Regions from separate parts of the Cupriavidus sp. 10L45 genome, predicted to be linked through region 1. Evidence: predicted binding sites of a transcription regulator. Region 1 holds the regulator's gene; each other region holds the start of a gene.
What was found. The regulator sigma-54, encoded in region 1, starts transcription at its own class of promoters, with help from an activator protein. The targets are predictions, from matches to a motif close to TGGCANGNAANCTGCTTT.
Positions count from the first base shown of each region.

Region 2: the regulator sigma-54 is predicted to act here: its motif matches at 3,378-3,395, upstream of AC1DFU_RS11090 (circularly permuted type 2 ATP-grasp protein).
Region 3: the regulator sigma-54 is predicted to act here: its motif matches at 2,321-2,338, upstream of AC1DFU_RS12270 (GTP cyclohydrolase II).

Region 1 is NZ_JBFTJC010000003.1:8,544-18,773, reverse strand. It holds gene AC1DFU_RS05970 (PTS sugar transporter subunit IIA) at 26-481, opposite strand; gene hpf (ribosome hibernation-promoting factor, HPF/YfiA family) at 960-1,313, opposite strand; gene AC1DFU_RS05960 (RNA polymerase factor sigma-54) at 1,364-2,845, opposite strand; gene lptB (LPS export ABC transporter ATP-binding protein) at 2,979-3,779, opposite strand; gene lptA (lipopolysaccharide transport periplasmic protein LptA) at 3,820-4,464, opposite strand; gene lptC (LPS export ABC transporter periplasmic protein LptC) at 4,528-5,163, opposite strand; gene AC1DFU_RS05940 (KpsF/GutQ family sugar-phosphate isomerase) at 5,176-6,159, opposite strand; gene AC1DFU_RS05935 (monovalent cation:proton antiporter family protein) at 6,333-8,312, shown strand; gene AC1DFU_RS05930 (ribbon-helix-helix domain-containing protein) at 8,337-8,720, opposite strand; gene AC1DFU_RS05925 (DJ-1/PfpI family protein) at 8,797-9,375, opposite strand; gene AC1DFU_RS05920 (adenine phosphoribosyltransferase) at 9,511-10,083, shown strand.
Region 2 is NZ_JBFTJC010000005.1:217,127-227,356, forward strand. It holds gene AC1DFU_RS11075 (MurR/RpiR family transcriptional regulator) at 1-463, opposite strand, end outside; gene edd (phosphogluconate dehydratase) at 724-2,610, shown strand; gene AC1DFU_RS11085 (gluconokinase) at 2,799-3,317, shown strand; gene AC1DFU_RS11090 (circularly permuted type 2 ATP-grasp protein) at 3,561-5,036, shown strand; gene AC1DFU_RS11095 (alpha-E domain-containing protein) at 5,072-6,145, shown strand; gene AC1DFU_RS11100 (transglutaminase family protein) at 6,226-7,092, shown strand; gene AC1DFU_RS11105 (proteasome-type protease) at 7,245-8,048, shown strand; gene AC1DFU_RS11110 (alpha/beta fold hydrolase) at 8,088-8,906, shown strand; gene AC1DFU_RS11115 (CTP synthase) at 9,082-10,230, shown strand, end outside.
Region 3 is NZ_JBFTJC010000006.1:8,418-18,647, forward strand. It holds gene AC1DFU_RS12255 (hypothetical protein) at 77-580, opposite strand; gene AC1DFU_RS12260 (acyltransferase family protein) at 707-1,801, shown strand; gene AC1DFU_RS12265 (hypothetical protein) at 1,826-2,122, opposite strand; gene AC1DFU_RS12270 (GTP cyclohydrolase II) at 2,408-3,646, shown strand; gene AC1DFU_RS12275 (URC4/urg3 family protein) at 3,643-4,947, shown strand; gene upp (uracil phosphoribosyltransferase) at 5,050-5,742, shown strand; gene AC1DFU_RS12285 (TetR/AcrR family transcriptional regulator) at 5,742-6,413, shown strand; gene AC1DFU_RS12290 (BMP family protein) at 6,492-7,508, shown strand; gene AC1DFU_RS12295 (ABC transporter ATP-binding protein) at 7,569-9,125, shown strand; gene AC1DFU_RS12300 (ABC transporter permease) at 9,115-10,206, shown strand; gene AC1DFU_RS12305 (ABC transporter permease) at 10,203-10,230, shown strand, end outside.

The sequences.
Region 1 (10,230 bases):
TTTCAGGCGGCCGTTGGGGCGGGAGTCAGGGGTGCCACTGCGTCAGCAGATCATGCACCGCTTCCGACGTGGGCAGTGTGGCGAGGCCCTCGCGCATCTCGCGGTCCGAGAGCAGTTGGGCGATTTCCGACAGGATTTCCAGATGTTGTTGCGTGGCCTGTTCCGGCACGAGCAGGAAGATCAACAGCGACACCGGCTTGCCGTCCGGCGATTCGAACGGAATGGGCTCGGCCAGGCGCATGAAGCCGGCCAGCGGCTGCTTGAGACCCTTGATGCGGCCATGCGGAATGGCCACGCCGGCACCCAGACCCGTGGAACCCAGCGATTCGCGCGCGAACAGGTTATCGGTCACGGTAGCACGCGCCACGCCATGGTTGTTCTCGAACAGGAGCCCGGCTTGCTCGAACACCCGCTTCTTGCTGGTGACGGTGACGTCGAGATGGATGTTGCCGGGTGGCAGCAATTTGGCCAAACGATTCATGGGCGATGCGCGAGAAGTCAGGTTAGCGGGCCGGGGCGCGAAGGCCGTCCCGCCGGATTCGGGGCGAAACTTGGGTACCGAGATCTTGTCTGGGACGCCCGCATTGGAGCGTCCGGCCATTATAGAGCAGGGCTCCACCGCGATTTTGCGATGCAGCGCCGGGGTCGCGGCGGTGCCACGACGTGCCGGCCGGCTTGCCCACCCGGGGTGTCCCGGGGCCGTCCTGTCGTTATTTGTATGGCGGAGCATACACCGAGGCGGGCGGCTTGCGAACACTTGTTCCCATTTTGACCGCTCCCGGGGGCCCCGGGTCGCCCTCCGGCGTGGCAATAAGGTAACGAAACATTCCAGGTGCCCGCACCGTCACCGCCATGGCGCGCGCCCATCAAAAAAGCCGCGCTGATTGCGCGGCTTGAGCTCTTCTTTTCAGTCCTCTGCAGGGTCGGCAACCGCTCTGTTTTCGGTTGCCTGCAGGTCTCTACTGCTGCGTCAGTTGCTGGGCGGCCATCTGGTACTTCACCGCCTCGCGATCGTGGCCCTGTACGCGGTCCTTGTAGCGGATGACCTGGCGGTCGAGCTTGTCGACCAGACAGTCGATCGCCGCATACAGATCTTCATGATGCGCTTCGACGAAGATGTCCTTCCCCTTCAGATGCAGATTGATTTCCGCGTACTGGCGCCGGTCCTTCTCCTTGTGGTTGTCCACCGATAGCAGCACGCTCACGCCGATGACCTGATCGAAATGCCTGACAATTCGCTCCAGTTTCGTTTCCACATACTCACGCAGCGGGGGCGTGATGTCGAGGTGGTGTCCACTGATCTTGAAGTTCATAGCGCTTCTCCTTCTGAAAGAGCCGCACCAGGCAGGCGGTTGCGGCTCGGCTACAAAGTCTTGCGGAGATTGACTGCGGGGATCTTGAGCGCTTCGCGGTATTTCGCCACCGTGCGGCGTGCGACCACGAAGCCTTGCTCACCCAGCAGTTCGGCGATCCGGCTGTCGGAAAGAGGATTCCTGGGGTCTTCGGCTCCTATCAGTTGCTTGATCAGCGCGCGGATTGCCGTGGAGGAGGCCGCGCCGCCAGTCTCCGTAGAGACGTGGCTCCCAAAGAAGTACTTCAACTCGAAAGTACCCATGGGCGTGGCCATGTACTTATTCGTGGTGACCCGGGAAATGGTCGACTCATGTAAACCGAGTGTATCGGCTATTTCCCGCAAAACCAAGGGGCGCATCGCGATTTCGCCATGCGTGAAAAAGTTCTTTTGACGTTCCACAATTGCCTGCGAAACACGCAGGATCGTATCGAATCGTTGCTGGATGTTCTTGATAAGCCACCGCGCCTCCTGAAGCTTCTGCTGCAGGCCTGCCGTCCCCGTTTCGCCCTTCGCGCCGCGCAGGATCTGCGCATACATGTCGTTGATGCGCAGCCGTGGCATGACATCCGGATTGAGCGCCGCGATCCACCCGCTGCCGCTCTTGCGCACGAACACGTCGGGCACCACGAAGTCGGCCTCGGGACGGTTGAACGCGTGCCCCGGATACGGCGCCAGCGAGCGAATCAGTTCGTGTGCCGCCTTCAGTGCTATTTCGTCCACCTGGAGCGCTTTCTTTAGCCGCGTGTAGTCGCGCACGGCCAGCAGTTCCAGATGATGATTGACGATGGTCAGCGCCAGCTCACGATGCGAGTGCTTCAGGCGACGCAATTGCAGGCTGAGGCACTCCGCGGCATTGCGCGCGCCCACGCCGGGCGGGTCGAAGCTCTGCAGCAGGGTCAGGATCGCGTGGACTTCGTCGATCTCGAATTCGAGTTCCTCGGGCAGTTCGGTGCAGATTTCCTCGAGCGAGGCGCTCAGGTAGCCGTCATCGTCGAGCGATTCGATCAGGAAGATGGCCAGGCCCTTGTCGCGCACCGAGATCTTCAGCGGGGCCAACTGCCCCATCAGGTGCTCGCGCAGCGTGGGCTCGGCATCGCGCAACTGCATCGGCGACTTTTCGTCCTCGTCGCCCTGGGGGCGGCGGGCGAAGTCGTCGAGGCTCCAGTCGCTGCCGTAGTCCTCGCTGCCGTTGTCGTTGTAGTTGTCGTCCTCACCGCCGGACGCGCCATCGGTGCGCGCGTCGCCGTTGGGCTGTGGCTCGGAGGAGGCCGGCGCGGGGGCGCTCTGGAGGTTGACCGAGCCATCGGCGGCTACCCGCAGCGGGCTTTCGATCCAGTCGTTTTCGCGTTCGAGCAGGGGATTTTCGGTCAGCGCCTGTTCCACTTCCTGCTGGAGTTCAAGCGTCGAGAGCTGCAACAATCGAATCGACTGTTGCAGCTGCGGGGTCAATGCCAGATGTTGCGAGAGACGAAGCTGAAGCGACGGTTTCATGCGACCTATTCTATGCGCATCCTTCCGACTATGGAACGGAAATTGCTATCGCCTATCGCTCTGACTTCCTGATCGACCCCGGCTGTCGCCGTGGAGGCCGGGAGAAGCGCGGCCGCACGCGGCGGCCGATGGGTCACATGCGGAAATTTTCGCCCAGGTACACGCGTCGCACGGACTCGTTGGCGATGATTTCCTCAGGCTGGCCGGCGGCCAGCACCGTGCCTTCGCTGATGATGTAGGCGTGGTCGCAGATGCCGAGCGTCTCGCGCACGTTGTGGTCGGTGATCAGCACGCCGATGTTGCGCGCCTTCAGGAAGCTCACGATGCGCTGGATTTCGCCCACGGCGATGGGGTCCACGCCGGCGAACGGCTCGTCCAGCAGGATGAAGCGCGGCGCGGAGGCCAGCGCCCGGGCAATTTCCACGCGGCGGCGCTCGCCGCCGGAGAGCGACAGCGCCGGGTTGTTGCGCAGATGGGCGATCTGCAGGTCGTCCAGCAGCGAATCCAGGCGGCGTTCGATCTCGGCCTTCGGCAGCGGCTTGCCCTTCTCCAATTGCAACTCGAGCACGGCGCGGATGTTTTCCTCGACGTTGAGCTTGCGGAAGACCGAGGCCTCCTGCGGCAGGTAGGACAGGCCCATGCGGGCGCGCTCGTGGATCGGCAGGCCGCTGATGTGCTGGTCGTCCAGCACGATGTCGCCCTCATCCAGTGCCACCAGGCCCACGATCATGTAGAACGACGTGGTCTTGCCGGCGCCGTTCGGACCGAGCAGGCCGACCACCTCGCCGCTCTTCACGTCCAGCGAGACGTCCTTGACCACGGTGCGCGAACCGTAGCGCTTCTTCAGGTGGCGCACGACCAGCGTGCTGCTGTCGGTACGGGCGGCCGACGGGGCTGCGGAGGCGTTCGGGGCGAGCGTGGCGGAGTCGTTCATCAGGTCAATGCATGCGTGACGCGGCGGGCGCGTCCGGGGTTCAGGGCTTGCCGGGCGCGGGCGCCGGCTTCAGTTCCAGCGGCGGTGGCGGCGCGGCGGCGCCGCTGGCCGGGTCCGCGCGCGGCGAGAGCACGGCGCGCACGCGGCCGGACGGGTTGCCGGTGGAGGTGTTGTTGTCGCCGCCGGCAGCCGTGTAGTACTCGTTGCGGCTGTCGTAGGTGATCACGGCGCCGCGGATCTCGTCGACGGTCTTCGCGCCGGCGATGCGCGCCGCGCGGGCATGACCGATCAGCTTCGACATTTCCTGCTTGCCGTCGTACTCGATGCGGTCGCCCCAGCCATCGATGTATTCGTCCACGCCGTCGCGCTTCTGGCGGATATACGCCTGGCGTCCCGGATTGGCCGTGGCCACCGCGTACTGGTAGCCCTCGGGGTCGGTGCGGATCTGCGCGGCGTCCGACTTCAGCACCATCGTGCCCTTGGTCAGCACGACGTTGCCGGTCAGCGTATAGATCTGCTTCACGTCGTCATAGCTGGCGTTGTTGGCCTCCAGCACCAGCGGCTTGTCCTTGTCGGCACGCTCCGCCAGGGCCGGCTGGGCCAGGGTCGCGCCGAGCGCGGCGATTGCCACCGCCAGGGCGGGCACGATGCGGCGACAGGACAACGTCGTCAGGGATGGGGTCATGTTGGTCAGCTGAGAGAATGACGGGCGATCCGTTGCCGGCGCCTGGCGTGCTTGTTGTTGTGCTTACTGCGTGGTCCGGGCCTGCCCCGACGGCGGATTCATGACGATGGTGCCGCGTACGTTGCCGAGCAATTGTACTTCGCGCGTGACATTGTTGAAGACCAGTCCGTTGGCCGTCATCACCGACGGGCCGCGCGTGAGTTGTACCGCTTTATCGGTCTTGACGATGTCGTCATTGACCAGCAACTGGAAATATTGCGATGCAGCGGTCATGCGCGGGTCCTTCGACGGATCCACGCCGGGTTGCCGTACCAGGAAGGCATTGCCGTACAGGTCGATGACCGAGCCCTCCGAGTTCATCACGCCCCGGTCCGCGTTGACCGTGACCGGGGGGCGGTCCGGCTGGTAGGCGCGCATGGCCGGCGTGGTCACCTCGTAGGTCTGGTCGTCCTCGAAATGGATCATCTTCACGCCGGTGAAGCGCATCTTGGTGGCGCCGGTCGTGTCCAGTTCCGTGGCCGAGAAGCGGTCCATGTAGTAGTCCGCCTCATGGCGCTTGGCGCGGTTCTGGGCGGCCTCGTCCTCATGGGGCGAGTTGATCTGCACCAGCCAGAACGTGCTGCCGGCGACCATCGCCATTAGCAGCAGCGGCAGCAGCCGCATGACCAGACCGGAGATCCTGCCGAAGAAGTCGCGCATCGCCGGCCCCGCTCAGATGACCTTGGCGCGGGTCAGGTCATGGATGTGGAGCGCGCCCACGAGCTTGCCGTCGCCATCGACCACCAGCAGCTGGTTGATGCGGTTCGCTTCCATGATCTGCACCGCTTCCACGGCCAGCTGGTCCTGGTTCACCACGTGGGGGTTACGGTGCATGACCTCGCCGATGGGCACGGTGCGCCAGTCGCGCGGGGTTTCCAGCAGGCGGCGCAGGTCGCCGTCGGTGAACACGCCGATGGCGTGGCCGTCCGGGTCCACCACGGCCGTCATGGCCAGGCCCTTGCGGGTGATTTCCATCAGCGCCTGGGCCAGCGGGGTGTTTTCACGCACCTCGGGCACGCCGTTGCCGGTGCGCATGACGTCGCGCACGTGGGTCAGCAGCTTGCGGCCCAGCGCGCCGCCCGGGTGCGAACGGGCGAAGTCTTCCTCGCCAAAGCCGCGCGCATCCAGCACGGCCACGGCCAGGGCGTCGCCCAGCGCCAGCGCCGCCGTGGTGCTGGCCGTCGGGGCCAGGTTCAGCGGGCAGGCCTCCTGGGCCACGGCGCCGTCCAGATGGGCATCGGACAGCTTGGCGAGGTTCGATTCCGGGTTCCCGGTGACCGAGATCAGCCCGGCGCCGATGCGCTTGACGATCGGGACGATCGACAGCAGCTCGGCCGTCTCGCCGGAATTGGAGAACGCAATCAGCACGTCGTCGCGGGTGATCATGCCCAGGTCGCCGTGGCTGGCCTCGGCCGGGTGCACGAAGAACGACGGCGTACCCGTGGAAGCCAGCGTGGCCGCCACTTTGCGGCCGATATGGCCGGACTTGCCGATGCCGGACACGACCACGCGTCCGGTGCAGCCCAGGATCATCTGGACCGCCTTGGTAAACGCGGGCGTCAGTCGGTCAGCCAGCGCGGAAACGGCGTCGGCTTCGATCTGGAGGGTGTGGCGAGCGAGCTTAAGTGCTCGTTCCGCATCGAAATTGGCTATCATGGCGACGAAGTATACCAACGAATGCGATGGCGACCGGCCCGGCTTTTCTGCCATGGGGTCCGGGCGACCGCCGCTTGCCGTGTTTCCCCGGCGAGGCACCGATGCCGGGACGGCGCGCGTGCCCGGCCGGCTCGTTCCAGGTCAAGCCCCAAGTCTTCCCCGAAGCCCGCCGAATGCATTCTCCGCTGGAACTGACCCTCGTGCTGCTGGCCGCCGCCGTTCTTGGCGTGGTGGCCTTCCGCATGCTGCAACTGCCACCCATGCTGGGCTACCTGGCGGTGGGCATCCTGATCGGTCCCCACGCGCTCGCGCTGGCCAACGATTCCGCCCAGACCAAGTACCTGGCCGAATTCGGCGTGGTCTTCCTGATGTTCTCGATCGGGCTCGAGTTCAACCTGGGCAAGCTCCGCTCGATGAAACGGCTCGTATTCGGGCTGGGCGGCTCCCAGGTGGTGCTGACGATGCTGCTCGTGGTAGCGGCCGGATGGGCGCTCTCGGCCTGGATCGGGCTGACCTGGCAGGCCTCGGTGGCGCTGGGCGGGGCGCTGGCCATGTCCTCGACGGCCATCGTCTCCAAGATGCTTTCCGAGCGCATGGAGCTGGAGGCGGAGCACGGCCGCAACATCATCAGCGTGCTGCTGTTCCAGGATCTGGCCGTGGTGCCGCTGCTGATCGTCATCCCGGCGCTCTCGCGCGACCCCGGCGAGCTGGCGGCGGCGCTGGGGGTGGCCACGGTCAAGATCGTGGTGGCCCTCGGCCTGATCTTCTTCCTTGGCCAGCGCGTGATGAGCCGCTGGTTCCACGTGGTGGCGGCGCGGCGCTCGCAGGAACTGTTCATGCTGAACCTGCTGCTGGTCACGCTCGGCATGGCCGCGCTGACCGAGCGGCTGGGCCTGTCGATGGCGCTCGGCGCGTTCATGGCCGGCATGCTGATCTCGGAAACGCCTTACCGGCACCAGGTGGAGGAGGACATCAAGCCGTTCCGCGACGTGCTGCTGGGGCTGTTCTTCGTCACCATCGGCATGCTGTTGAACATCAATGTGGTGATCGACCACATCTGGCTGGTGCTGGGCCTGCTGTTCGTGCCGATCCTGTTCAAGCTGGTGCTGATCACGGTGCTGGCGCGGCTGTTCGGCTCCCGGCAGGGCGTGGCCATCCGTACCGGGCTGGGGCTGGCGCAGGCGGGGGAGTTCGGCTTCGTGCTGCTGAACCAGATCGATGGTATCGGGCTGGTGGATCCGGTGCTGATCCAGGTCATCCTGGCCTCGATGCTGCTGTCGATGCTGGCGGCGCCGTTCCTGATTCAGTACAGCGACACCATCGTGCTGCGCTTTGCCGCCAACGAATGGCTGATGCAGTCGCTGAACATGACCCGCATCGCCGCCCAGAGCCTGCAGACCGAGAAGCACGCGATCATCTGCGGATTTGGCCGCAGCGGGCAGAACCTGGCGCATATGCTCGAGCGCGAGGGCATCAACTACGTGGCGCTCGACCTCGACCCGGACCGCGTGCGCGAGGCCGCCGGGGCCGGCGACACCGTGGTCTATGGCGATGCCGGCCGCCGCGAGGCGCTGATCGCCGCTGGTATCCACCGCGCCGCCGCGCTGATTGTGACCTATGCCAACACGCCGTCGGCGCTGCGGGTGCTGCACCACGTGCAGGAGCTGGCGCCGGCGCTGCCCGTGATCGTGCGGACCGTGGACGATTCCGAGCTGGACACGCTCCAGAAGGCCGGCGCCACCGAGGTGGTGCCCGAGATCATCGAGGGCAGCCTGATGCTGGCCTCGCACGCGCTGGTGCTGCTGGGTGTGCCGATGCGCCGCGTGGTGCGCGGCGTGCAGCAGGCCCGTGACGCGCGCTACAGCCTGCTGCGCGGCTACTTCCACGGTCGGGACGACGAAGAGGACATGATCGAGCGCGACACCGTGCGGCTCCATTCGGTCTCGCTCGGCGCCGAGCACACGGCCGTGGGCCGCCGGCTGGGCGCGCTGGGGCTGGAGCGGATCGGGGTGGAGGTGACGGCGGTGCGCCGGCGCGGCATCCGCGCCTTCGATCCGCAGCCGGAGACCGTGCTGGAACCGGGCGATATCGTGGTGCTGCGCGGCACGCCGGAGGCACTGGAGTCCGCCGAGGAACGGCTGCTGCGGGATTGAGCGCCTCTATATATAGAGAGCGGCTCAGGAATTGAGGGAGGAGCCTTCGCCGCCCCAGGACGGCGGCAGGCCGTCCAGCACCGCGTGGGCGTCAAGTGATCGGATCGGCACGTGGCTATCGGCTGGAATCCGCCCTTCGCCCTGCAGCATCAGGTAACGCAAGCAGCACACACGCAGGAATGACGCGAAATTGGCCGACAGCGACACTTCGCCGCGATGCTCGGCCAGTTCGTCATGGAGCCGGGTCAGCAACTGGTTGACCGTCATCGCGTCGCGCTGCGCCAGTTCCTCCAGCACTTCCCAGAACAGGTTTTCCAGGCGGATGCTCGTGGCCACGCCGTGCAGCCGCAGCGAGCGGGACTGGGTCTGGTAGGAATCGGGATTGGCCCGGACGAAGATCTCGCACATCGGCATGCCTCCTGCGACGGCGGCGCCGGGGACTGGCGCCGCGTTCGGAAGGCTCTACTGTACGTCGACTGGATGACTACTGGGTGATCCGGGTCCCGATCACGGTCAGGAACTGGGCCAGCCATGCCGGGTGGGCCGGCCACGCGGGCGCGGTGACGAGGTTGCCGTCGGTATGGGCCTGATCGACCGGAATATCGGCGTACTTGCCGCCCGCCAGCCGGACTTCCGGCGCGCAGGCCGGGTAGGCGGAGCAGGTGCGGCCTTCGAGCACGCCGGCCGCGGCCAGCAACTGGGCGCCGTGGCAGACCGCCGCGATCGGCTTGTTCGCCGTGGCGAAGTGGCGCACGATCTCCAGCACGCGGTCGTTCAGGCGGAGGTATTCGGGGGCGCGGCCGCCCGGAATGACGATTGCGTCATACGCAGCCGGATCGACATCGGCAAACGTCGCGTTCAGCGTGAAGTTGTGGCCGCGCTTCTCGGTGTAGGTCTGGTCGCCCTCGAAGTCGTGGATGGCCGTGGCGCAGTGGTCGCCGGCCTTCTTGTCCGGGCAGACGGCGTGGACCACGTGGCCCACCATCTGGAGTGCCTGGAAGGGCACCATCGTTTCGTAGTCTTCGGCGAAGTCGCCAACCAGCATCAGAATTTTCTTGGCCATTGCAGTCTCCTGTATGGTTACGGGTGTCCGGAGCCGGTCCAGGCCGGCCGGGCCATTGTGCGGCGGCCCTGCGCGGGGCGGGTGGTAGCCCGTTACCGCAGGCGGCACGCGATTTCCATTTCGACGCAAATCCCCATGGCAGATTCCCTCATCCAGTCCCCCGACCTCGGCGACGTCACCGGTTACCTGCGTGACCGCATCCGCACCGTGCCGGACTGGCCCCAGCCCGGCGTGATGTTCCGCGACATCACCCCGCTGCTGCAGAACCCCAAGACCCTGCGCGTGCTGATCGACGTATTCGTGCACCGCTACATGGACCAGGAGCTGGACCTCGTGGCCGGCATCGACGCGCGCGGCTTCATCCTCGGCTCGATCATCGCGTACGAGCTGAACCTCGGCTTCGTGCCGATCCGCAAGAAGGGCAAGCTGCCGTTCCAGACCGTGGCCGAGGAGTACGAGCTCGAGTACGGCAGCGCCACCGTGGAGATCCACGCCGATGCCTGCAAGCCCGGTGATCGCGTGCTGCTGGTCGACGACCTGATCGCCACCGGCGGCACCATGATGGCCGGCCGCAAGCTGCTGGAGCGTCTGGGTGCGACCGTGGTGGAGGGCGCGGCGATTGTCGACCTGCCTGAACTCGGCGGCTCGAAGCTGTTGCACAAGAGCGGCCTGCCGCTGTTCACGGTCTGCAATTTCGAGGGCCACTGAGCCCTGCGCCCGCGCCCGCCGTTGTTTTCCCCTCCATTGCCGGGTCCGGGGGCGCGGCGCATAATGCCCCCTTGACAACAACATGATGACCGGGCGGAGCCTCGATTGCTGACATCGGCACCGGTCACGAAGGAATAAGGACGCGCA
Region 2 (10,230 bases), on a different contig from region 1:
TGGGAATGCCTAGGCGGAAGAATTTGTGCTGGATATCGAGCGCGACGATGCCGGAGTTGCCGCAGCCATAAAACTCGATGCGGCGCGCGCTGGCCAGCAGGCGGATGCCGTGCTCGATCTGGTCGGCCGACAGCGCGTTGCGGACCGCCATCAGTGTGGCGATGGTGCGGTCGAAGACCTTGCCGGCGATGTCGGCCGGGCGGTCGTCGGCCTCCACGTCCTGGTGGACGAACGGCGTGCCGCCGCCCAGGTTCTGGGCGAACTGGAGTTTGAACTCCTTGAAGCCGTCGTAGCCCAGCGCGGCGCAGAAGCGGGCGATGGTCGGCTGCGAGACGCCGGCGCGTTCGGCCAGTTCGGGCATCGACAGGCGAATCACGCTGGCGCCGTGGCGGGTGACGTAGTCAGCCAGACGGCGTTCGGACGGACGGAGCGTGTCGTAGACGGCAAGGATTCGGTCGCGCATGGTGGTGCGGGTCTCGGTTGGCCATCGGCGTGGCCATTCTGGGGGATTGAAGATGTAGAGATTCTACACAGAATGACATGGGGATCGATCGGGAATCGTGGGCCTGCCCCCTTAGGGCTTTCCCGTATTTGCGTCGACAGCATCATATTTTCGCGAGAAAGCGGCTTCCGGCAGGCGGGAGGCCAAGGCTATAATGTAGAAAATCTACATATCGACGGGCGGTTCTTTGCCCGGCGCTCCCCACGAGGAACATTGTCGCCATGACCCAATCCGTTCACGCCGAGGTGTCGGCCGTTACGCAACGCGTTGTCGAGCGCAGCCGCGCGAGCCGCGCCGCCTATCTGGCGCGCTGCGAGCGGGCACAGCGGGAACTCGGCCCGCTGCGCGGCATGTCGTGCGCGAATCTGGCGCACGGTTACGCCGCGCTGCCGGCCGACGACAAGCTCAAGCTTCGCGTCGAGCACGCCCCGAACCTCGGCATCGTCACCGCGTACAACGACATGCTGTCGGCCCACCAGCCGTACGAGCGGTATCCGAACGTGATTCGCGAGGCGGCGCGAGCGGTGGGTGGCGTGGCCCAGGTGGCGGGCGGCGTGCCGGCGATGTGCGATGGCATCACGCAAGGCAACGCTGGCATGGAGCTGTCGCTGTTCTCGCGCGACGCCATTGCCATGGGTACGGCGGTCGCGCTCTCGCACAACACCTTCGATGCCGCGCTGATGCTCGGCGTGTGCGACAAGATCGTGCCGGGCCTGCTGATGGGGGCGCTCCAGTTCGGCCACCTGCCCATCGTCTTCGTGCCCGCTGGGCCGATGGCGACCGGTCTCTCGAACAAGGAAAAGGCGCGCGTGCGCCAGCTCTACGCCACGGGTCAGGTTGGTCGCGATGTCTTGCTGGAGGCCGAATGCGCCGCCTACCACGGCGCCGGCACCTGCACCTTCTACGGCACGGCCAACAGCAACCAGTTCCTGATGGAAATCATGGGCTTGCACATGCCGGGCTCGGCCTTCGTGCACCCGGACAGCGGACTGCGCGATGCGCTGACGGCGGCCGCGGCACAGCGCGCGCTGGCGCTGATCGCGCGCGGCAACGCGTACACGCCGCTCGCCCAGATCGTGGACGAGCGGGCCATCGTCAACGCCATGGTCGGCCTGCTGGCCACGGGCGGTTCCACGAACCATACGATCCACCTTGTCGCCATGGCGCGTGCCGCCGGCATCGTCATCGACTGGAATGACTTCGACCGCCTGTCGGCGGTCACGCCGCTGCTGGCGCGCGTCTATCCGAACGGCTCGGCCGATGTGAACCACTTCCACGCCGCCGGCGGCGTGGCCTATGTGATTGGCCAACTGCTCGAAGCCGGGTTGCTGCACGAGGACGTCCAGACCGTGATGGGGCAAGGGCTGGCGCGCTACACCGAGGAGCCGGTGATGACCGACGGCGCGCTGCGCTGGCGCGACGGTCCGACCACGAGTGGCGATGCCGCCGTGCTGGCACCGGCGTCGGCGCCGTTCTCGAAGGAGGGCGGGCTGCGCCTGATGGCCGGCAACCTCGGCCGGGGCGTGATCAAGGTGTCGGCCGTGGCCGACGAGCACCGTATCGTGGAGGCCCCGGCCCGCGTGTTCGACTCCCAGGAGGCGCTGCAAGTCGCCTTCGAGGCCGACGAACTGAATCGCGACGTGGTGGCGGTGGTCCGCTTCCAGGGGCCGAACGCCAACGGCATGCCCGAGTTGCACCGCCTCACGCCGGCACTCGGCGCACTGCAGGATGCCGGCCACAAGGTGGCGCTGGTGACCGATGGCCGCATGTCGGGCGCGTCCGGCAAGGTACCGGCGGTGATCCATGTGGGTCCGGAGGCGCTTGTAGGCGGCCCGTTGGCGCGGCTGCGCGATGGCGACCGGATTCGTGTGGATGCCGTAGCCGGCACATTGACCATGGTCGGCGATGCCGCCGCGCACGCCGAATTCGCCGCGCGCATCCCGGCGACCGCGCCGGACGACGATTTTGCGCGCTTCAGCATGGGGCGCGGCCTGTTCGGACTGTTCCGGCGCCATGCCCGGATCGCCGAAGAAGGCGGTAGCGCCCTGGACTTGTCCGAGGCCGACGCCGCGCCCGCTGTCCAAACGGCCGGCGTGGTCGCACAATAGGCGGGCGCCCAACTTGCCCTGCACGCACTTAGTCGTCGTTTAGTCATCGTTTAGTCGTTTTACGATTTTCAGCAATCGCCGCGGCCAGGTATCTCCATGCCGCGGTGCACCTTCGCGCCACGTCTTTCGCGCCCGAAGGCTACCGACAAGGATGGCCCGACCATCCGACCATGATCGACGGAGCAGACATGATCTATATCCTGATGGGCGTTTCCGGCAGCGGGAAAACCACGGTCGGCCAGTTGCTGGCCAGCCAGCTGCATTGCGGCTTCCACGATGCCGACGCCTTCCACAGCGAGGCCAACAAGGCCAAGATGCACAACGGCATTCCGCTGACCGATGAGGACCGCTGGCCCTGGCTGGCCGCGATGCGCGCCGCCATCGACACCGCCCGGGCCGAGGGCCGCACCCACGTTTTCACCTGCTCGGCGCTGCGCCAGACCTACCGCGACCGCCTGACCCCGCCCGACGGCGGTGTGACCTTCGTCTTCATGAAGGGCGACGCCGGCACCATCGGCAGCCGGCTGTCGGCGCGCACGGACCATTTCTTCAACCCGGCGCTGCTGCAAAGCCAGTTCGACACCCTCGAGGAGCCACGCGACGCGCTGGTGCTGGACATCCGCCGCACGCCCGAGGCGCTGGTCCAGGACATCCTGGACAAGTGCCCGCCCGAGTCGGCCGCCTGCTCCGGCAAGCCCGCCGCCTGATCTGAACTGACCTGAAGCCGCCAGCCAGCCCTTGGCGCCGTGCCTTCGGCGGCGCCTGGCTGGCAAGCATCTTGCTAAACCGATTCGCGTGCCGGCGCGCGTGACCCTTGCGGGTTTTGCCGGTGCGGATATGCTGAAAGAGCCAACTCGACAAGGCATCGACAAACGGGCGACCGGGGAGACGGCACGGCACGGTCAGTACGAGGCCGGCGCGGGCGCCCATTTCACGAAGGAGCGGCCATCATGGCGGCGCGGTTTTTCGACGAGATGCTGGAAGGGCGGGAGGACGGAGCAGTGGCGGCCATCGAGGCCGGACAGACGCTGCCGTCAGGGGCGGTCAGGGCCCACTACCGCAATTTTGCGGACTGGATCGGGCGGCAGTCCGGTTCGACGATGGACAACAAACGCGCCGAGGCGGACCTTATCTTCCGGCGCGTGGGCATTACCTTTGCCGTCTACGGCGACAAGGACGAGTCGAACAGCGGCACCGAGCGCACGATTCCGTTCGATGTGATTCCGCGCATATTCCCGGTCAGCGAGTGGGCCACGCTCGAGCGCGGCCTGCGGCAGCGCGTGGCGGCGCTGAACCGGTTCATCCACGATATCTACCACGGCCAGGACATCATCCGCGCCGGCGTGATTCCGCCCGACCAGATCTACAACAACGCCCAATACCGGCCGGAGATGCTCGGCGTGGATGTGCCGCGCGACATTTATGCCCATGTGGCCGGCATCGACGTGGTGCGGGCCGGCGAGGGCGAGTTCTACGTGCTCGAGGACAACCTCCGGGTGCCGTCCGGCGTTTCGTACATGCTGGAAAACCGCAAGATGATGATGCGGTTGTTCCCGGAGCTGTTCGCGCGCAACCGGGTGGCGCCGGTGGCGCACTATCCCGACCTGCTGCTGGACATGCTGCGCAGTGTCTCGCCCCAGAACATCGCCGATCCCACCGTGGTCGTGCTCACGCCGGGCATGTACAACTCGGCGTACTTCGAGCATGCATTCCTGGCTCAACAGATGGGCGTGGAACTGGTGGAGGGCAGCGACCTGTTCGTCGAGGACGAGCACCTATATATGCGGACCACGCAGGGGCCGCAGCGCATCGACGTGATCTACCGGCGCGTGGATGACGACTTCCTTGATCCCCTCGCATTTCGTCCAGATTCGGCGCTCGGTGCGGCCGGGCTGCTGTCGGTCTACCGGGCCGGCAATGTGACGATCAGCAACGCCATCGGCACGGGCGTGGCCGACGACAAGTCGATTTACCCCTACGTGCCGGACATGATCCGCTTCTATCTGGGCGAGGAGGCCATCCTCAACAACGTGCCGACCTATATGTGCCGGCGCCCGGACGATCTCCAGTTCGTGCTCGACCATATGGCCGACCTCGTGGTCAAGGAAACCCACGGCGCGGGCGGCTACGGCATGCTGGTCGGACCGGCGGCCACGCGCGCCGAGATCGACCAGTTCCGCGAGGTGGTGAAATCGCGCCCCGAGCAGTACATCGCCCAGCCGACGCTGGCGCTGTCCACCTGCCCGACCTATGTGGAGTCGGGCATCGCGCCGCGCCATATCGACCTGCGGCCGTTCGTGCTGTCGGGCAAGGAGGTGCGCATGGTGCCGGGCGGGCTGACCCGCGTGGCGCTGCGCGAAGGGTCATTGGTGGTCAACTCCTCTCAGGGGGGCGGCACCAAGGACACCTGGGTGCTGGAGCGCTGAGCCATGGAACACGCCGATCGCCGGGAGAACCCATCATGTTGAGCCGCACCGCCGACCATCTGTTCTGGATGTCCCGCTATACCGAGCGCGCCGAGAACACCGCGCGCATGCTCGATGTCAATTACCAGACCTCGCTGCTGCCGCAGTCCGCCGAAGTGGCCGAGCAGGGCTGGTGGGCGATGCTCGATATTTCCGAGCTGACCCACGCCTTCGACCACAAGTACGGGCTGCTGCACCGCGACGACGTGATCGACTTCATGGTTCGCGACATGACCAATCCGTCGTCGATCATGAGCTGCCTGCGCGCGGCGCGCGAGAACGCCCGCGCGGTGCGCGGCTCGCTGACCACCGAGGTCTGGGAGACGCTGAACACCACCTGGCTGGATGTGCAGCGCATCATTGCCGAGGGTGAGCTGCGCGACGACCCGTCCCGCTTCTTCGAATGGGTCAAGTTCCGCTCGCATCTGGCGCGTGGCGTGCAGTTCGGCACCATGCTCAAGGACGACGCCTTCCACTTCATGCGGCTCGGCACCTTCCTGGAGCGGGCGGACAACACCGCGCGGATCCTCGATGTCAAGTTCCAGGCCTCCGGCCGGCGCGACGAGGACGATCTCGCTTTCCAGGGCGGCCAATCGCAGAGCCAGAGCCAGGGCGGGGGATTCCGGAGTCAGTCCCAATCCCAGTCCCAGGACGGTAGCGGGCAGTCCCAGAGCCAGTTGCAGAACGATGACCTGAACCGCGAGCAGAACGACTTCTATCACTGGGCAGCCGTGCTGCGCTCGGTGTCCGGCTTCGAGGTGTATCGCAAGATCTATCGCGCCGTGATCACGCCGCAACGCGTGGCGGAGCTGTTGATCCTGCGGCCGGACATGCCGCGCTCGCTGGTGTCGAGCATGGACGAGGTGGTCGCCATTCTCGCGCTGGTGGCCAACCAGCAGTCGTCGGAGACGGAGCGCCAGGCTGGTAAACTCCACGCCGACCTGAAATACGCGCGCATCGACGACATCTTCGCCGTTGGCCTGCACGCCTACCTGACCAGCTTCCTGGAGCGCATTGGCGATCTCGGCAACGGCATCAGCCGGGACTTCCTCGTCCCGCTGGCTGCCTGACGAGGTGCCGGGCACGCCACACCGTTGCCGATCGGGCGGGTGGCGGGCCGGGCACCGGTCGCCGCGGCGCGTGCCCTATCGTGAAATACAAGATCCACCACAAGACGGTCTACCGTTACACCGAGCCAGTGCGCCGCAGCGTGCACGAACTGCGGCTCGCGCCGCGTTCGGGGCCGCTTCAGTCCGTGCAGGGCTGGACGCTGTCCGCCCCGGGCAACCTGTCCGAGGCCCGCGACGGCTTTGGCAACATCGTCCATAACTTCACGCTGTCCGGCCCCGCCCAGACGATTTCGATCACGGCGACTGGCGAAGTGGAAGTGATGATTGCGCCGCCAAAAGAAGCGGGGGCGCCCGGCCACCATGGCTTCCACGACCAGCCGGACGCCGGCGAGTCGCGCGTGTCGCCCCTGTACTTTGCCGCCGCCACGCCGCTCACGCAGGCCCCGGCCGCGCTGCGCGCGTTCGCCGCGCCGTTCCTGGCCGCCGGCCACGACGTGCCGGCGTTGCTGGCGCTGGCCGATGGCATCGCGGACCGCGTGCGCTACAGTGCCAACACCACCCACGTCGGTACCAGCGCCGCCGATGCCTTCGCGCTCGGCAGCGGCGTCTGCCAGGACCAGGCGCAGGTGATGGTGGCCGCGTGCCGCGCCTTCGGCATTCCGGCGCGCTATGTCAGTGGTTACTTCTATGACCCGGCCGCCACGTCGATGGCCAGCCACGCCTGGGCCGATGTCTGCCTGGACGCCGCCAGCGCGCTCTGGTGCAGCATCGACGTGACGCACCGTTGCCTGACCGATGGCCGTCACGTACGCCTTGCCGTGGGGCGTGACTACGCCTCGGCCGCACCAATTCGGGGCATTCTGGAGGGCGGGACGGGCGAGACGATGGAAGTCGAGATCGCCATCACCCCGATTCCGCCGATGCCAGCGGTACCGGTCGCTGACTGACCCCACCCCGGGCAGCAATCCTTTCCATCAGACGGCCGTTCGAAGCGACCGATGCCGCCGAGGCGGCTCGCGCCGCGCTAGGGCGCTAGAATGCAAGCTTGCCCCTGAGCGCGCCGCCGAGCCGGCGCGCGGCCAAAACCAACAAGATTCCCATGACGTACTGTGTAGCCATGCGGCTGGATGCCGGCCTGGTATTCCTGTCAGATTCCCGCACCAACGCCGGCGTGGACGCCATTTCCACGGCCCGCAAGATGACCGTGTTCGAAGAGCCGGGCGACCGCGTGATGGTGATGATGACCGCCGGCAACCTCGCGATCAGTCAGTCGGTGCGCCAATGCCTGGCAGAGGGCCGCGACGAGAAGCGCTCGCTGTGGACCGCGCGGGACATGTTCGAGGCCGCTACCATCGTCGGCGACGCCGTGCGCGCCGTGCACAAGCGCGATGCCCATGCGCTGCGCGATGCCGGCATCGAATTCAACGTGAGTCTGGTCTTCGGCGGTCAGATTCGCGGCGAGCGGCCGCGCCTGTTCAATATCTATGCGGCCGGCAACTTCGTCGAATCGACACCGGAAAACTGCTATTTCCAGATTGGCGAGGCCAAGTACGGCAAGCCGATCATCGACCGCGTGGTGTCGCCGTCGCTGCCGCTGGGCGAGGCCGCCAAGTGCGCGCTGATCTCGATGGACTCGACGCTGAAATCGAATATCTCCGTGGGCCTGCCGCTGGACCTGCTGGTCTATGAGGCCGACGCGCTGCGCGTGACTCGCTTCGTCAGTATCGACGAACGCAACGCCTACTTCCGCATGATTCGCGACACGTGGGGCCACCGCCTGCGCCAGGTGTTCGGCGAGATCTGCAACCCCGAGTGGGATGCGGCGGAGCCGGCGGAATTCCCGCTCGCGCGCGATGACGCCGACCGCTGGGGCCAGCCGGTCCGGGCCCGCCGCGAACACTGATCGCCGCTTCCCCGGCATTCCACCCTCCCAAGACGCCGCATGCGCGACATCCTGCTGTTTTCGCACGCCAACGGCTTCCCGGTGCGCACGTATCGGAAGCTGTTCGGTGCACTGGAAGACGATTTCGATATCCGCGCCGTGGAGCGCTACGGCCATGACCCGAAGTACCCGGTCACGCGCGAGTGGCCGCATCTCGTGGAGGAATTGCTAGACGAGCTGGACCGCGCCACGCGTGATGGCACCGAGCGCCCGGTGTGGCTGGTCGGCCATTCGCTGGGCGGCTTCTTGTCCCTGATGGCCGCGCTGCGCCGGCCCGCGCGGGTGCGCGGGGTGGTCATGCTCGACTCGCCGGTGATTGCCGGCTGGCGCGCCGGGCTGCTGCGTTTCTCGCAAATATTCGGCCTCGACGAAAAGCCTGGTCCGGCGGCCGTGACGAAGAACCGCCGCACCCATTGGCCAGACGCCGAGGCAGTGCGTCATCACTTCCTCTCCAAGAAGAATTTCGCGATATGGGACCCCGAGGTCCTGAGCGACTACGCCGAGCATGGCACCGAGCCGACCGGCCACGCTGGCGAGCGGCGGCTGCGCTTCGACCGCGAGGTGGAATACAAGATCTACCGGACCCTGCCGACCAGCCTGGGGCGCAAGGTGTCGCAGGGCGCGCCGGTGCCGGTGGGCTTCGTCGCCGGCACGCGCTCGCGCGAGGTGCGTCAGTGCGGCCTGGGCGCCACGCGCCGGCTGGTGGGCGAGCACCTGCGCTTCATCGAGGGCGGCCATCTTTATCCGATGGAAAAGCCGCTCGAAACCGCCGCGCTGGTGCGTGACCTGATCGGCAAGATCCGGCAGGAATCGCGGTAGACGCCGGTTAGCAGGCGGGCAGGGCGGCGCCCGTGCGGCGCATTGGGCGCAAGGAGGTGCAATGCGGCGCAACCGGGTAGCACCCCGCGGGGTTTCACCCCGGCTGTCACAATTTCCGGGGCCGCGCGGGACGGCCGCTCATGTATAATCCCGATTTCCCCGGCAAGCTCGGTTTATGACCAAATTCGTCTTCGTCACCGGTGGCGTCGTCTCTTCTCTCGGCAAGGGCATCGCTGCTGCTTCGCTCGCGGCCATTCTCGAGTCGCGCGGCCTCAAAGTCACCCTCCTCAAGCTCGATCCCTACATCAACGTCGATCCCGGCACGATGAGCCCCTTCCAGCACGGCGAGGTGTTCGTGACCGAAGATGGCGCGGAAACCGACCTCGACCTGGGCCACTATGAGCGCTTCGTTTCCGCCAAGATGCGGAAATCGAACAACTTCACGACTGGTCAGATCTACGAATCGGTGATCCGCAAGGAACGCCGGGGCGAGTATCTCGGCAAGACCGTGCAGGTCATCCCCCATATCACCAACGAAATCCAGGCATTCGTGGAGCGCGGCGCGGCCGCCTCGCACGAGGGCAAGGCTGACGTGGCGCTGGTGGAAATCGGCGGCACGGTGGGGGATATCGAATCCCTGCCGTTCCTCGAGGCCGCACGCCAGATGAGCCTGCGCATGGGCCGCAACCACTGCGCCTTCGTGCACCTGACGCTGGTGCCGTTCATCGCCAGCGCTGGCGAGCTGAAGACCAAGCCGACCCAGCACTCGGTGCAAAAGCTGCGCGAAATCGGCATTTCGCCGACGGCGCTGCTGTGCCGCGCCGACCGCCCGATTCCGGACGACGAGCGCGCCAAGATCTCGCTGTTCGCCAACATTCCGCAGGAAGCCGTGATCTCGGTCTGGGATGCCGACAGCATCTACAAGATCCCGCAGATGCTCAACGAGCAGGGCCTGGACCGCCTGATCTGCGAGGAACTGCGCCTGGATCCGAAGCCGGCCGACCTGTCGATGTGGCAGAAGCTGGTCAACGCGCAAGAAAACCCCGAGCACGAAATCACGATCGGCATGGTCGGCAAGTACGTCGACCTGACCGAGTCGTACAAGTCGCTGATCGAGGCACTGCGCCACGCCGGCATGCATACCGCCACGCGTGTGAACATCGAGTACATCGATTCCGAGGAACTGGAATCCGGCCATCTGGAAGTGCTCCAGCCGCTGGACGCCATCCTGGTGCCGGGCGGCTTCGGCAAGCGCGGCACGGAAGGCAAGATCCGCGCGATCCAGTACGCCCGCGAGAACAAGGTGCCGTACCTGGGCATCTGC
Region 3 (10,230 bases), on a different contig from region 1:
GGTATACCCCGGGCCTGCGGCGCAGGAAGGATATTCTCGTCATAAGCAAATGCCCGGTTTTGGGGAACGGGCCGCGCTAGGTCAACCGGGAGCCGTCATAGGCCATCAGCGCCCAGACCACGGCAAAGGGGAGCGCGCGCAGGATGCGGGTCCGCATGCGGGTGCGCCTGGCAAGCAGGGACCAGAGGGCGAGGGTGCTGGTGGTCCAGAGTGAGATGCTTGATATCAGATAATTCTGCTGGGACCGATAAGCCCACATCGAAGCGGCTGGGCCTTCCTCTCCAAAGGGGTATTCATGAGGGACAGTCCATGCGTCCCAGATATCTGCAGGCATAATAACGACGATGAAGGCGAGAATGATGCCAGCGATTATTTTAATAACGAACCTGTAATTCCATATCTTTTGCACAATACATAAACTCCTTATTTCGATGCGCCGGGCAGTTCCTTCGAGATCCAGAAGTTCGATGATTTCCCGTGGCGTCGGCGTCGTGCCAAGAAGCCGATAGGGTTGAACCAGCAGACGTTCTACCCGCGCATTGTCTGAGAGGTCTATCAGACGCGCCCAAGAATTGGGCATGGTTTGACTTTCATCGTGGCCGGCGCGCCATCCCACCTATCCTTGTTACATCCGTAACCTTTGACCCCCATCCGTCCCTGCACCAACAAGGTACAATCCCGCACCTTTGTATCGTTCTCATAACAAATGGGCACCCGTCCTTCTCGTTTGGCGTGCATTGACGCGCTGAAGGCGGTCAGCTCACAGCTGATCGTGTTGCACCATCTGGCCTTCTACGGGCCGATGTCCGATGCCGCGCACGCCCTTGCCCCGGGGCTGATTGGCTGGCTGGCCGACTATGCGCGCATTGCCGTGCAGGTCTTTCTTGTTGTCAGTGGTTTCCTGGCCGCGCGCAGCCTGGCGCCGGGCGGGATTCTGACGGCCGCGAATCCGCTGGGGACCATCTGGCGCCGTTATCAGAAGCTGGTGGTGCCGTTTGCCGTTGCCATTCTCGTGGCGATTGCCGGGGCTGCGCTGGCGCGCACCTGGATGACGCATGACTCCATTCCGGCCGCCCCGCACTTGGCGCAGTTCGTCGCGCATCTGCTCCTGCTGCACAACATTCTCGATGTGGACGCGCTGTCCGCCGGCGTCTGGTATATCGCCATCGACCTGCAACTGTTCGCCTTGCTCGTGATGGTGCTGTGGGTGGCGCGCGCGGCGCCGCGTCGGCGCCTGCCGTGGGGCATGGCGCTGGTGGGTGCGCTGGCCGTGGCGTCGCTGTTCTGGTTCAACCGCGACGCCAGCTGGGATATCTGGGCGATCTATTTCTTTGGTGCCTATGGCATGGGCACGCTGGCCTACTGGGTGTCGAACCCGGGGCGCTCGCCGATGGCGCTGATCCTGCTGGCCTCGCTGGGCGTGGCGGCGCTGGTGGTGGACTTCCGGCTGCGCATCGCGGTGGCGCTGGCCACGGCGCTGCTACTGGCCATCTCCCGGCGCGGGGACTGGCTGGAGCGCTGGCCCGGCGGCCGTCTGGCGGATCTCTCGGCCTATTTCGGCAAGATTTCCTATTCGGTCTTCCTGGTCCACTTTCCGGTTTGCCTGGTGGTCAATGCGGCGGTCTCGCACCTGGCGCCGGGGCAGCCCGTGCTCAACGCACTGGGCATGGGGGCCGCCTGGGTCGCCAGCAATCTGGCCGGGGCGGTGTTCCATCGCTATGTGGAATCGGTCGATGTCCTCCATGTGTTGCGCGAGGCGATCTGGCCGGCGCGTGACAAGTCGGTCACTTCCGAGGCCTGATCTGGCCTTAGCGCCTTAGCGCTCTCAGCTGTATGTCGGCACCAGCGCCTTGCGGGCGGCCGGGTCCTCGATGACCCGGCGCCAGTCCGCGGGCGCCCCGTGCGACATCCCTCCCACGGGCACCATGCCCGACACCTTGCCGGACGGCAGCACGCACCGCACGCGCGGCCCGGGTGCCCGCTGGGCCTCGCCGGCCTGCGCCGACACCGTCACGCAGGAGGCGGGCAGCGGGCTGGCCGATGTCCCCGCGGCATGCGCCGCCACAGGCGCCAACACGCTGAGGGATGCGGCGACTGCCGCTAAGGCGGATAGTAGTTTCATGATGTTCTCCATGCTGTGGCTGGCCCCGTCTGGGGCGCGATGCAGCCAGTATGGAAAATGCCTGTCGACCTCGACATAGCCGAAGTCCTAAATTGACCCCATCGCCCTGATGGTGCCCACCGCCTCGCCTTGGCGCGGGCAACGCACTGCCACGGTGCGTTCGGCGCAACACCTACCGTAACAACCCCACTTGGGCGATGGCACGAACGTTGCCTAGTATGGAGATACAAACCTGACCATTTGGTCAGGATTCCAGATACCGGGGCATCCGGGGAAGAGGCTGTCATGTCCGATCACATCGTCCTGACCTCGCACGCGCGCCGCGACAAGCCGGCCGAGCCGATCCACTGGGGCGCCCCCACGGCGGCCGAGCGGGGACCGGTCATCGCCAGCCTCACGGACCTCACGCGCCGCAACGTGATCGGCACCCACGCCGGGGCCTATGCGATCTATCGCGCGCTGGCGGTGGCCTCGGGCAGCCTGCAGCGCGCGCATCGGCCGGACCTGACCGACACGGCGCCGGCCGAGTCCATCGGGCCCCATGCCCAGTGGGGCGATCCGGACAAGATCGTCTCGCTCGACCCCTGGGGCCACCTCGTCTCCACCGTCTTCGCAGACCGCATCGCCGCCGGCGTGGACATCCGCCCGACCATCGCCGTCACGCGCGCCCATATCAATATGCCGGAGCTGACGGCGGCCATCGCCGCTGGCCGGCTGGTGCCCGATGGCGAGATCCTCTATCCCAATGGCGATGTGCGCGTGACCAAGGCCGCCGTGGACCCGGTCTGGTACCTGCCGGGCCTGGCGCGGCGCTTCAATATCAAGGAAAGCATCCTGCGGCGCAGCCTGTTCGAGCAGACCGGCGGCATGTTCCCGGAACTCGTCACGCGGCCCGACCTCAAGGTCTTCCTCCCCCCCATCGGTGGCATGACGCTCTATTTCTTCGGCGATGTGGCCAAGCTGGGCCAGCCGGAGACCCGCGTGGCCTGCCGCGTGCACGACGAATGCAATGGCTCGGATGTGTTCGGCTCCGACATCTGCACGTGCCGGCCCTATCTGGCGCACGGCATCGAGGTCTGTATCGAGATGGCGCAGCAGGGCGGCGTAGGCCTGGTGGTCTATAACCGAAAGGAGGGCCGCGCGTTGGGCGAGGTGACCAAGTTCCTGGTCTACAACGCGCGCAAGCGCCAGGTGGGCGGCGACCGCGCCGAAACCTACTTCGCGCGGACCGAATGCGTGGCGGGCGTGCAGGACATGCGGTTCCAGGAACTGATGCCCGACGTCTTCCACTGGCTGGGCATCCGGCGGATCGACCGCTGGGCGTCCATGAGCAATATGAAACATGGCGCGCTGACCGCGCAGGGCATCGAGGTGGTGGAGCAGGTGGCCATTCCCGAGGCGCTGATCCCGGCCGACGCGCGCGTGGAAATCGATGCAAAGGTGGCGGCGGGGTACTTCACGCGGTACACGCCGCCGGACGCCGACGAACTCGCCCTGGCAAAGGGCAGGGGGTTGAACGAATGAACCAGCATTCCGAAGGAGGGCAGGACGCACGGATCGATGGCGATGGCAGCGGCTGGCACACCCCGGTGCCGCCGGACCATCCCGCCTCGGCGCTGTTGAGCGCGGAGGCTGTGCGCAGCCGGTGCGCCATTGTGACGGAATACGTGGCGGCGGGCGACTCTGCGCTCTTTACTTGGCATCCAGACCGGGTGCACGCCGTGGCGGACTACGTGGCGGCCACCATCCGGCGCCGCTACCGCGACCTCAAGGTGCCGTATCACAGCCGCTGGCGCCATTTCGAGAGCGGCGGTCCGGGCGAGGAAAAGCTCGACCGCTGGCAGATCCTGTGCGAGCGGGCGGGCATGTCCGGCGCCGATCATTGCGAGGAACGCGCGCGCATCGGCATCGACCTGGTCATCCCGAGCGTACTGCTCGATGCCGGTGCCGGCGCTGACTGGCGCTACCGCGATCCGGCCAGCGACCTGATGCTGACCCGCTCCGAGGGCCTCGGCGTGGCCAGCTTCGATCTCTTCGCGCGCGGCGGCTTCTCCGCCGAGCATGGCGACCCCTTGCGTGCCGATGGCGAGCGGCTGGCGCGCATGGACGCCTCGACCATCGCCACCGCTTTCCAGGTGGCCGCGCACAACCCGCTGGTGGGGCTGGAAGGCCGCGCCGGCCTGCTGCGCCGGCTGGGGGAGGTGGTGCAAGCCACCCCGGCCGTCTTCGGCACGCCGGCCCGGCTCGGCAATCTGTACGACTACTTCGCCAAACATGCCGTCGATGGCCGCATCGAGGCCAGCTTCGTGCTGCGCACGCTGCTGGTGGCGCTCGGGCCGGTCTGGCCGGGCCGCGTGCAGCTCGATGGCATCTCGCTGGGCGACTGCTGGCACCATGAAGCCGCGCCCGACGGGCTGGTGCCGTTTCACAAGCTCACCCAGTGGCTGACCTATTCGCTGCTGGAGCCGCTCGAGGACGCCGGCCTCATCGTCACCGGGCTGGACGCCCTGACCGGCCTGCCCGAGTACCGCAACGGCGGCCTGCTGTTCGATTTCGAGCTGATGGTGCCGCGCAACCCCGATTTCGCGGCGGGCACGCACACGGTGGATGAGCCGGTGATCGTGGAATGGCGCGCGCTGACCGTGACCGGGCTCGACCTCGTGGCCGAAGGGGTGCGGCAGGCGCTGGGCGTCACCCAGGAGGATTTTCCGCTGGCGCGGGTGCTGGAGGGCGGCACCTGGGCCGCGGGCCGGCGCATTGCCGCGCAGCGCAGGCCGGGCGGCACGCCCCCGTTCGCGATCCAGAGCGACGGCACGGTGTTCTGACGAGAGCCTTTTACCACCCACGTTTTTGCAGGCAGCCGGGCGCGGCGGGCCAGTGGCCCGTCGTGCCTGATGAAACCAGCGAGTCGACCCAAGGAGCGCACCATGAATGACCTGTCCGCCGTGCCTACGGCCGCGCAAGCCATTGCCGATACAGAGACGTCGCCGTCAGCCATGGTGATGGTGGTCAATCACCCGCTGGTGCAGCACAAGGTCACGCTCGCGCGCAGCGAGGAAACGACTACCGATAACTTCCGCCGTCTGGTGCGAGAGATCAGCCAACTGTTGACCTACGAGGCCACGCGCGACCTGGCGATGGAGACCATCGCCATCAAGACGCCGATCGCGCCGATGGTGTCGCCGGTGCTGTCGGGCAAGAAGCTCTGTCTGGTGTCGATCCTGCGCGCCGGCAACGGCTTCCTGGACGGCATGCTGGACCTGCTGCCCGCCGCGCGCGTTGGCCATATCGGGCTCTACCGCGACCCCGAGACGCTGGAGCCCATCGAGTACTACTTCAAGATGCCGGAAGACATCCACGAGCGCATGGTGATCGTGGTGGACCCGATGCTGGCCACGGGCAACTCCGCCATCGCGGCACTGAACCGGCTCAAGGAGGCCGGCGTGACGACCATGAAGTATGTCTGCCTGATTGCCTCCCGCCCGGGGCTCCAGGCGCTGCGCGCGGCGCACCCGGACGTGGCGATCGTCACGGCGGCCATCGACGAGCAGCTCAACGAGCACGGCTACATCGTGCCGGGGCTCGGCGACGCCGGCGACCGGCTCTACGGCACGAAGTAATGGACGCGCTGGTCGCGCCCGCCGCCCGCGAAGCGGCGGGCCGCATTCGACAGGAGAACGAGGCGCTGATCCTGCGCGCGGCGGAATACGTGTTCGCCCGCGCGGGTTTCGCCGGGGCGACGATGGCCGACATCGCCCTGCGCGCCGGCGTGCCGAAGTCGAACCTGCACTACTACTTCCGCACCAAGCAGGCGCTGTACCGCGCGGTGCTGGCCCATACGCTGCAACTGTGGCTGTCCGAGACCGACATCATCAGCGTCGACTATCCGCCGGAGGTGGCGCTGGAGCATTACATCCGCGCCAAGATGCGGCTCTCCGCCAGCCACCCGGACGCCTCGCGCGTGTTTGCCAACGAGCTGCTCCATGGCGCGCCCGAGATCGGCGGGGTGCTGCGTGAGGCACTTCGTGAGTTGGTGGCGCGCAAGTCGGGGGTGATCCGCGCCTGGATCGCCGGCGGGCAGATGGCGGCGGTGGACCCGCAGCATCTGTTCTTCACGATCTGGGCCGCCACGCAGACCTATGCCGACTTCGAAACCCAGATCTGTGCCGTGCTGGGCGTGAAGCGGCTGGACGCCCAGGACTTCCAGCAAGCCACCGAGCATCTGGTGGCCTTGCTGTTGCGCGGCTGCGGGCTCGAGCCAGCGTCCGCCCGCGCGCATGGCATGGCCTGAGGCCAATGCTGGACCAGAAAAAAAGAATTCCAACGCAGTACTCGATCACGCGCAACGACGCGAAAGGGGAGTGAAGTCATGCCTATTGAAAGCTATCGCCGCACCTGGCTGAAAGTGGCGGCGGCGGGGGCCGCGCTGGCGGGTATCGTGGCCCTCGGCGCCACGCCGCTGGCCCATGCCCAGACAAAGGTGAAGGTGGCCGCGGTGTACACGGTGCCGGTGGAGCAGCAGTGGGTCTCGCGTATCCACAAGGCGCTGAACGAGGCCAAGGCGCGCGGCGAGATCGACTATGTGTTCTCGGAAAGCGTGTCGAATGCCGACTACGAGCGCGTGCTGCGCCAGTACGCGGAGCAGGGCTCGGGGCTGATCGTGGGCGAATCGTTCGCCGTGGAGGCCGCCGCGCGCAAGGTCGCCAAGGACTACCCGAAGGTCGGCTTCCTGATGGGCTCCTCGGGCAAGCCGCAGGCGCCGAATTTCTCGGTGTTCGACAACTACATTCAGGAGCCGTCCTATCTGACCGGCATGATCGCGGGCGGCATGACCAAGACCAACCACATCGGCATGGTCGGCGGCTATGCGATTCCCGAGGTGAACCGGCTGATGCACGCCTTCATGGAAGGCGCGCGCGAGGTGAACCCGAAGGTGAAGTTCACGGTGAGCTTCATCGGCTCCTGGTTTGATCCGCCCAAGGCCAAGGAAGCGGCCTTCGCCATGATCGACAAGGGCGCGGACGTGCTCTACGCCGAGCGCTTCGGCGTTTCCGACGCGGCCAAGGAGCGCGGCAAGCTGGCCATCGGCAACGTGATCAACACCCAGCCGCAATACCCGGCCACGGTGGTGGCCTCGGCGCTGTGGAACATGGAGCCGACGATTGGCGCCGCGCTGGCCAAGGTCAAGGCCGGCCAGTTCAAGAACGAGGACTACGGCCAGTATTCCCTGATGAAGGTCAAGGGCGCCGAGCTGGCGCCGCTGGGCACCTTCGAGGGCAAGGTGCCGGCTGACGTGATGACCAAGGTCAAGGCCAAGGAGCGCGCCATCCTCGATGGCAAGTTCACGGTCAAGGTGGTGGAAACGGAGCCGAAGTCCACGCCGTAAGGTTGGTTTTACTCCCCTCTCCCGCGTGCGGGAGAGGGGAGAACACCCACGAACATTGAAATGGCATCGCCTCCCGTCCTCCGTCTTTCCCATATCACCAAGCGTTTCGGCCCGCTGACCGCCAACGACGACATTTCGCTCGATCTCCAGCGTGGCGAGGTGCTCGCCCTGCTCGGCGAGAACGGCGCCGGCAAGAGCACGCTGGTCAATATCCTGTTCGGCCACTACGTTGCCGATGCCGGCAGCGTCGAGGTCGATGGCGCGACGCTGCCGCCCGGCAACCCGCGCGCAGCGTTGGCGGCTGGCGTGGGCATGGTCCACCAGCACTTCACGCTGGCCGACAACCTCACCGTGCTCGACAACATCCTGATCGGCACCGAGCCGCTCTGGCGCTGGCGCCAGCAGCGCGCCGCCGCGCTCGGGCGCGTTCAGGCCATCGCCCAGCGCTTCGGCCTTGCCGTCCAGCCCAACGCGCGGGTCGGCGCGCTGTCCGTGGGCGAGCGCCAGCGCGTGGAAATCGTCAAGGCGCTGTATCGCGGCGCCCGGGTGCTGATTCTCGATGAACCCACAGCCGTGCTGACGCCCCAGGAGGTGGACAGCCTGTTCACCACGCTGGCGCAATTGATCGCCGAAGGGCTGTCGGTCATTTTCATCAGCCATAAACTCGACGAAGTGCTGCGTGTATCACATCGCGTGGCGGTGCTGCGCGGCGGCAAGCTGGTGGCGATGCGCGCGGTCGGCGAGACCAGCAAGCAGGAGCTGGCCGAACTGATGGTGGGACGGCGTGTGGAGATGCCGCGGCGCGTGGCCGTCGAGACGGCTGGGGAACTGGTCGCCACCCTGCGCCGCGCCAATGTGGCGGCGGCCGAGGGCCGCGTGGCACTGCACGATGTCACGCTGGCGCTCCATGCGGGCGAGATCGTCGGCATCGCCGGCGTGTCCGGCAACGGGCAGGTGACGCTGGCCGAGCTGATGAGCGGCATGCTCGCGCCATCGTCCGGCACGGTGACCGTGGAAGGCATCGACCTGCCGGCCGTGCCTCGGCGCTGGATTGCCGCCGGCGTGGCGCGCGTGCCCGAGGATCGCCATGCCGAAGGCGCCGTGGGCGACCTGGCCGTGTGGGAGAACGCGATTGCCGAGCAATTGGGCAACCCGGCGTTCGTGCGCGGCGGGGTGATCCGCAGCGGACCGGCGCGGCGCTTTGCGGCGGCGCTGGCCAAGAAATTCGATGTGCGCGGCGGCGGCATCGACGCCCCCACGCGCACGCTCTCCGGCGGCAATATGCAGAAGCTGATTTTGGGGCGCGCGCTGTCGGTACGCGGCGCGCAGACGCCTCGGCTGGTCATCGCCAGCCAGCCCACCTGGGGGCTGGACATCGGCGCGGTGGCCTACGTCCATCGCCAGTTGCTGGAAGCGGCGGCGGCCGGGGCCGCCGTGCTGCTGATTTCCGAGGATCTCGACGAACTGCTGTCGCTGGCCGACCGCATCGCCGTGATCCATGGCGGACGGCTGACGCCGGCCCGCGCGGCGTCCGGCTGGACGCTCGGCACGCTGGGTCTGGCCATGGCCGGCGCGGACCACGCCGCAACGCACGGGGAGGTGGCCCATGCGGCTTGAAGCACGCACCACGGTCTCGCGCACCGCGCTGGTGGCCGCGCCGTTCGGGGCCATCGTCGCCACACTTGGTATTTGTGCCGTATTGGTCGCCTGGGCCGGCGCGCCGGTCGGCAAGGCGTATTGGCTGTTGCTCGAAGGCGGCTTCGGCTCGCGCTTCGCGTGGTCGGAAACGCTGACCCGCGCCACGCCGCTGATGCTGACCGGGCTGGCCGTGGCGGTGGCGTTCCGCACGCGGCTGTTCAATATCGGCGCGGAAGGGCAGTTGTACCTGGGCGCGCTGGCGGCGGTGGCCGTGGGCGGGCAGGTGGATGGGGCTGCCGTGCCTTGGGCGGCTTCGCTCCCGAACGGGCTGCTGTTCGGCCTGATGGTGGCGGCCGGCATGCTGGCCGGCGGGTTGCTGCTGCTGGTGCCGGCACTGCTGAAGCTGCGGCTGGGGGTGGACGAGGTGGTCACCACGCTGCTGCTGAACTTTATCGTCCTGCTGGGCGTGTCGATGATGCTGGATGGACCGATGAAGGACCCGCTGGCGATGGGCTGGCCGCAGTCCGTCGCGCTGGTGCCGGAACTCGAACTGTCGCGGCTGCTGGAGCGCTCGCGCGTGCATAGCGGGCTGCTGATCGCCGTGGCGCTGGCCGTGATCCTGTGGGCGGTTAATCGCTTCACGGTGTTCGGCCTGCAGATGCGTGCGGTGGGCGCCAACGCGCGCGCGGCGGCTTTCGCGGGCATGCCAGTGACGCGCGTGACCCTGCTGGCGGCGATGCTGTCCGGCGCGCTGGCAGGGCTGGCCGGCGTGGTGGAGGTGGCGGGGCGCACCGGCTACCTGACCCTCGACATCTCGCCCGGCTACGGCTACGCCGGGGTGGTCATCGCCATGCTGGCTGGGCTGCATCCGATCGGCGTGATCGCCGCGTCGGTGTTCGTGGCGGGCGTGCTGGTGGGCGCGGACGGCATGAGCCGCGCCGTGGGCGTGCCGAATGCCATCGCCGACGTGATCGTCGCCGTGGCGCTGCTGACCATGCTGGTAGCCACGATGCTGACGCGCTACCGCGTGCGGCTCGACCGCATCGGGAGGGCCGCCTGATGGAACTGCTCGATATCGTGAGCG